2 regions of the Streptomyces sp. NPDC048636 genome follow, and region 1 is predicted to be linked to the other one. Evidence: predicted binding sites of a transcription regulator. Region 1 holds the regulator's gene; the other holds the start of a gene.
What was found. Region 1 encodes HrcA, which represses chaperone genes, less so after heat shock. Its sites were predicted from a motif close to TTNGCACTCNGNNNNNCNGAGTGCNAA; they were not measured.
Positions count from the first base shown of each region.

Region 1 (3,411 bases):
TCGCCCGCGCCCCCGGTACGGCGAGCGAACCGGAAGCCGTGCGCCGGGGCGCGGCGGGGGCCGTCGCGCGCGGGCGCACCAGCGTGACGACACGGCCCTCGAGCAGAAAGCCGCGCGGCTCCATGGGGAAGACACGGTGTTTACCGAAGCGGTCCTCCAGAGTGACCGTCTGCCCCTGCGCGGTCTTCTCACAGCGGATCACCGCCCCGCAGAACCCGGTGGTGACCTCCTCCACGACGAGGTCCGGTTCGGCGGCGACCTCCGGGGCGGGCTGCTGCCGCTTCCAGGGCGGGGTCAGATCGGGGTTGTCGTATCGGCTGCGCACCCGGCAGACGATAGCGCCGGGACTAGGGGGACACGCCGAAGCGGGCGGCCAGATCGGCGCGCTGGGCACGTACGAACTCCGCGTCCACCACCGCCCCGTGGCCCGGGACGTACCGCGCCTCCTCCCCGCCGAGCTCCAGCAGCCGGTCCAGGGCGGCGGGCCACCGCGCGGGGATCGCGTCGGGCCCCGCCTGCGGCGGTCCGGACTCCTCGACCAGATCGCCGCAGAAGACCACCTCGGGCCGGCCCGGGACCAGGACCGCCAGATCGTGGGCGCTGTGCCCGGGGCCCACGTTCGCCAGCAGCACCGGCCGGTCGCCCAGGTCAAGGGTGAGCTCCCCGGAGACCAGGTGGTGGGGGAGGACCAGATGGTCGGCGGCCTCGGTGGCGGCGCCCCGCTCCACACCCTGCCGGATGGCCGACTCGCGCAGCTCCTCCCGTTCCGCGCGCAGCAGTTCGTCCAGGCCCGCCGCGCCGTACACCTCGCAGCCCGAGAAGGCGGCGGTGCCCAGGACATGGTCGAAGTGCGGATGGGTGAGCGCGATCCGGGTGGGGCGGCGCCCGGCGAGCCGGGTGATCTGGGTGCGCAGCGCGGCGCCGTCACGCAGGGTCGCCCCGGTGTCCACGACGAGTACGTCCGTCCGGCCGACGATCACGCCGATGGTCTCGTCCCAGCCCGGCATGCGGAGCCGGGCCACCCCGGCGGCGATGGTCTCCCAGCCCGCCTCGTGCCACCGCGACTCTTCCCAATACGTCTCCATACCGAGACGCTAGCTCTCCTGGCGATAGCGTGGCGGATCGTGCGGGCTCCGCCACACGGCGGCCCTTGCCCCGGCCACCGCACCCCGCCGTACACTGGCGTAGGGGTTCTGGCACTCGTGCCCGTTGAGTGCCAGGGGACGACCTGAAGAGACCGCTGGACTGGGAGGTGCGCGGGGTGCTCAGCGAACGCAGACTCGAAGTGCTGCGTGCCATTGTCCAGGACTATGTGGGGACCGAGGAGCCGGTCGGCTCCAAGGCGCTCACCGAGCGCCACCGGCTGGGGGTTTCCCCGGCCACCGTGCGCAACGACATGGCCGCGCTGGAGGACGAGGGCTTCATCGCGCAGCCGCACACCAGCGCCGGGCGCATCCCCACCGACAAGGGCTACCGCCTCTTCGTGGACCGGCTGGCCGGCGTGAAGCCGCTGTCCACACCGGAGCGCCGCGCCATCCAGAACTTCCTGGACGGCGCCGTGGACCTCGATGACGTGGTGGGCCGCACCGTCCGGCTGCTGGCGCAGCTGACCCGGCAGGTCGCGGTGGTGCAGTACCCGTCGCTGACCCGCTCGACGGTGCGCCATGTGGAGCTGCTGCCGCTGGCCCCGGCCCGGGTGATGCTGGTGCTGATCACGGACACCGGCCGGGTCGAGCAGCGCATGGTGGACTGTCCGTCCCCGGTGGGCGAGGAGTCGCTCGCGGATCTGCGGGCCCGGCTCAACAGCCGTGTCGTGGGGCGGCGGTTCGCGGATGTGCCGCAGTTGGTGCAGGATCTTCCGGAGTCCTTCGAGCAGGAGGACCGGGGGACGGTCTCGACCGTGCTGGCGACCTTGCTCGAGACGCTGGTGGAGGAGACCGAGGAGCGGCTGATGATCGGCGGCACCGCGAACCTCACGCGTTTCGGGCATGATTTCCCCCTGACGATCCGGCCCGTTCTGGAGGCACTTGAGGAGCAGGTCGTCCTCCTCAAGCTGCTCGGCGAGGCCAAGGACTCGGGTATGACCGTCCGCATCGGGCATGAGAATGCTCACGAGGGGCTGAATTCCACCTCGGTGGTCGCGGTCGGCTACGGTTCGGGCGACGAGGCCGTCGCCAAACTCGGCGTGGTCGGACCGACCCGCATGGACTACCCCGGAACGATGGGAGCGGTACGCGCAGTGGCACGTTACGTCGGACAGATCCTGGCGGAGTCGTAAGTGGCGACGGACTACTACGCAGTCCTGGGCGTGCGGCGTGATGCCTCGCAGGACGAGATCAAGAAGGCATTCCGCCGGCTCGCGCGTGAGCTGCACCCGGATGTGAACCCGGATCCGAAGACCCAGGAGCGGTTCAAGGAGATCAACGCCGCGTACGAGGTGCTGTCGGACCCGCAGAAGAAGCAGGTCTACGACCTCGGCGGGGACCCGATGTCCGGTGCGGGCGGAGGCGGCGGCGCCGGTGGCTTCGGCGCGGGCTTCGGCAATTTCTCCGACATCATGGACGCCTTCTTCGGCACCGCCTCACAGCGTGGACCGCGGTCCCGCACCCGGCGCGGCCAGGACGCCATGATCCGTCTCGATGTGGAGCTCAGCGAGGCCGCGTTCGGGACCACCAAGGACATCCAGGTCGACACCGCCGTCGTCTGCACCACGTGCAGTGGTGAGGGCGCGGCGCCGGGCACCTCGGCGCAGACCTGTGACATGTGCCGCGGCCGCGGTGAGGTCTCCCAGGTGACCCGCTCCTTCCTGGGCCAGGTCATGACCTCGCGGCCATGTCCGCAGTGCCAGGGCTTCGGCACCGTGGTGCCGACCCCGTGCCCGGAGTGCGCCGGTGACGGGCGGATCCGCTCGCGCCGCACCCTGACGGTGAAGATCCCGGCCGGTGTGGACAACGGCACCCGGATCCAGCTGGCGGGCGAGGGCGAGGTCGGCCCCGGCGGCGGCCCGGCGGGCGACCTGTATGTGGAGATCCATGAGGTCCCGCACCCGGTCTTCCAGCGCCGCGGTGACGACCTGCACTGCACGGTGACCATCCCCATGACGGCGGCGGCGCTCGGCACCAAGGTGCCGCTGGAGACGCTGGACGGTCTGGAGGAGGTCGACATCCGGCCCGGTACCCAGTCCGGCCAGTCGATCCCGCTGCACCAGCGCGGTGTCACCCATCTGCGAGGCGGCGGCCGGGGCGATCTGATCGTCCATGTCGAGGTGACCACCCCGACCAAGCTGGACGCGGAGCAGGAGGAGCTGATGCGGCGGCTGTCCAAGCTGCGCGGCGAGGAGCGGCCGACCGGCGAATTCAAGCCGGGGCAGCAGGGCCTGTTCTCGCGCCTGAAGGATGCCTTCAACGGCCG
Region 1 covers NZ_JBEZHR010000002.1:287,956-291,366, forward strand. The annotation lists gene AB0C66_RS07115 (DUF3097 domain-containing protein) at 1-325, opposite strand, end outside; gene AB0C66_RS07120 (MBL fold metallo-hydrolase) at 348-1,085, opposite strand; gene hrcA (heat-inducible transcriptional repressor HrcA) at 1,262-2,278, shown strand; gene dnaJ (molecular chaperone DnaJ) at 2,279-3,411, shown strand, end outside.

Region 2 (3,411 bases), on a different contig from region 1:
TCGCCGTACTCCTCGGTGGCCGCGTTGTAGCCGTGGCCCTTCTCGAGCTCGGACACCTTCGCGGTGATCACGTAGCCCTCGAGACCGGCGTTCTCGGCGATCCAGCGCAGCGGCTCGACGGAGGCGCGGCGGACCACGGCGACACCGGTGGCCTCGTCGCCCGCCAGGCCGAGGTTGCCCTCGAGCACCTTGGCGGCGTGGACCAGGGCGGAGCCACCACCGGAGACGATGCCCTCCTCGACCGCGGCGCGGGTCGCGGAGATGGCGTCCTCCAGACGGTGCTTCTTCTCCTTGAGCTCGACCTCGGTGGCCGCGCCCACACGGATCACGCACACACCGCCGGCCAGCTTCGCCAGACGCTCCTGGAGCTTCTCGCGGTCCCAGTCGGAGTCGGTGGTGTCGATCTCGGCCTTGATCTGGGCGATCCGGCCGGCGACGTCCTCGCTGTTGCCGCCGCCGTCGACGATGGTGGTGTCGTCCTTGGTGACGGTGACGCGGCGGGCGGTGCCCAGCACGTCCAGACCGGCCTGGTCCAGCTTGAGGCCGACCTCCTCGGCGATGACGGTGGCGCCGGTGAGGGTCGCCATGTCGCCGAGCATCGCCTTACGGCGGTCGCCGAAGCCCGGGGCCTTCACCGCGACGGCGTTGAAGGTGCCACGGATCTTGTTGACGACGAGGGTGGACAGGGCCTCGCCCTCCACGTCCTCGGCGATGATCAGCAGCGGCTTGCTGGCACCGGCCTGGATGATCTTCTCCAGCAGCGGCAGCAGGTCCTGGATCGAGGCGATCTTGCCCTGGTGGATCAGGATGTACGGGTCGTCGAGGACGGCCTCCATACGCTCCTGGTCGGTCACCATGTAGGGCGAGAGGTAGCCCTTGTCGAAGGCCATGCCCTCGGTGAAGTCGAGCTCCAGGCCGAAGGTGTTGGACTCCTCGACGGTGATGACACCGTCCTTGCCGACCTTGTCCATCGCCTCGGCGATCAGCTCGCCGACCTGCTTGTCCTGGGCGGACAGCGCGGCCACGGCGGCGATGTCGGACTTGGAGTCGATCGGACGGGCGCTGGCCAGCAGGTCGTCGGAGACGGCCTTGACCGCGGCGTCGATGCCCTTCTTCAGGGCGGCCGGGGAGGCACCGGCGGCCACATTGCGCAGGCCCTCCCGGACCAGCGCCTGGGCCAGCACGGTGGCGGTGGTGGTGCCGTCACCCGCGATGTCGTTGGTCTTGGTCGCCACCTCCTTGACGAGCTGGGCGCCAAGGTTCTCGTACGGGTCCTCGACCTCGACCTCACGGGCGATGGTGACGCCGTCGTTGGTGATGGTCGGGGCGCCGAACTTCTTGTCGATGACCACATTGCGGCCACGGGGGCCGATGGTCACCTTGACGGTGTCCGCCAGCTTGTTGACGCCGCGCTCCAGGGCGCGACGGGCGTCCTCGTCGAACTTCAGGATCTTCGCCATGAGTTGCGTATGTCCTCTCGAACGAACCGCGCCCCGACCCCGGGTATCTGTGACACGGGCACCGGGGCGCGGCTCATAGGCAAAACTTCGGTGATTACTTCTCGACGATCGCGAGGACGTCGCGAGCCGAGAGGACGAGGTACTCCTCGCCGCTGTACTTCACCTCGGTGCCGCCGTACTTGCTGTAGAGCACGACGTCACCGACGGAGACGTCGAGCGGAAGACGATTGCCGTCCTCGAAGCGGCCCGGGCCCACGGCCAGGACGACGCCCTCCTGGGGCTTCTCCTTGGCGGTGTCCGGGATGACCAGACCGGAAGCCGTGGTCTGCTCGGCGTCGAGCGGCTGGACCACGATGCGGTCCTCGAGCGGCTTGATGGCAACCTTGGAGCTGGTGGTCGTCACGATCCGACCTCCCCCTTCGGAGATCTCACGGGGTTAACTGTCTGAGGTGGCGACCAGGTGGATCCGTCGTCGCGGGTGCCGGACCTGCCCGTCGCTGTGTGGCTGGCACTCCGTACTGCCGAGTGCCAGCCTCGACATTATGACGCGGTTAGCACTCAGTCAACTAGAGTGCCAGGCGATGCGGGGACGAGCTCCGGCCGCCGCCCTGTCACCGGCCCGTCCCGGCGCCCTCGAGGACCACGTCAGCAGGCCACGTCAGCAGGCCGGCCTCACACGTAGTCCTCCAGCCGCGCGACCGTGAAGCCCTGCTCCTGGATCGCCCGCACCAGCGACGTGATCATGTCGGTCATGGACTTCCCCTCCAGCTGCTCCGGGCCGCGGAAGTGCGCGAGCACGATGTCCCCCGGCTGGAGACCGCCGCCGGACCGGTACACCAGCCCGCCCGGCTCCATCTCGGCGCGCCACAGCACCACCGTCTCCGCGCCGCAGTCGGCCGCCGCGCGCAGCGTCGTCTCGTCGTACTCACCGTAGGGCGGGCGGAACAGCCTCGGCTGGCGGCCGAGGCGGTCGCGGAGGTTCTCCTGCTGACCGCAGATCTCCTGCCGCTGGCCGTCGTAGTCGAGTCCGGCCAGGCTGGGATGGGTGAGGGTGTGGTTCTCCATCGGGTTGCCGAGCCGCTGGAGCTGGTCGAAGTAGTCGTAGTGGTCGCCGATCACGTTGTCGGTGAGGAAGCCGGTGAACGGCAGCCCGAGATCGCGGGCCTGCTCCACGAAGCGCGGATCCTTCTCGATGCCGTCGTCGATCGTCAGGAAGACCACCCGATCGGTGGTCTGCACCCGGCGGATGACCGACGGCAGCCCCTCGACGGGCGGCTCCTCGGGCGCGAGCGGCGGTTTGGTGGCGGGCGGGGGCGGCGGCTGGTCGAGCGGCCGGTCCAGGCCCCACATGCGGTACGCCTCGGGGTCGCCCGCGCGGGCCGGGCGCGTCCGCGACGGACCGGGCGCGCCGGAGTCGCCGGACGGACCGGAGTCATCTGACGGACCGGACGCGTCCGGGGCCGGGGGAACCGGTGGCCGGGAGTGCTCCGGGGGTGCGGACGGCTGTGGGGAACGCCCCTCCGGGGGCGAGGCGGTGGAGGAACGCCCCGCGGTGCGCGGTGCGGAGGACGCCGTCGCCGGGTCGCCTTCCACGGTGGTCCGGGCGAGCGGACCGGGGCCCTCGAGGCTTCCACAGCCCGCGAGCACGACCGCCGCGGCGGCGAGAACCAGACACCTCGAAAACCCATTCTTGATCACCATCACATAAGTGATCTTCAGTCGGAAGGCGTGGAAGCGCGCGCCGCGCGGGTGCGAATTCGCCCGCCGGAGCGGGGAGAATGGGCCATGTGGACGTTGACGCCTTCGACTCACTGCTCGGCGACGAGGGACAGGAGCTGCTCACCGCGCTCCGGGACCACGACCCGGCGGACGAACTCACCACCGCGACCCGGCTGCGCCGCGACCATCCGGCCGCGCTGGTCTCGGCGGCGCTGACACAGGCCCAGTTGCG
Region 2 covers NZ_JBEZHR010000001.1:227,744-231,154, reverse strand. The annotation lists gene groL (chaperonin GroEL) at 1-1,460, opposite strand, end outside; gene groES (co-chaperone GroES) at 1,555-1,863, opposite strand; gene AB0C66_RS01150 (polysaccharide deacetylase family protein) at 2,133-3,161, opposite strand; gene AB0C66_RS01145 (methyltransferase domain-containing protein) at 3,239-3,411, shown strand, end outside.
Region 2: a site for HrcA is predicted at 2,012-2,038, ahead of groES (co-chaperone GroES). Genes of this name have one in related genera too.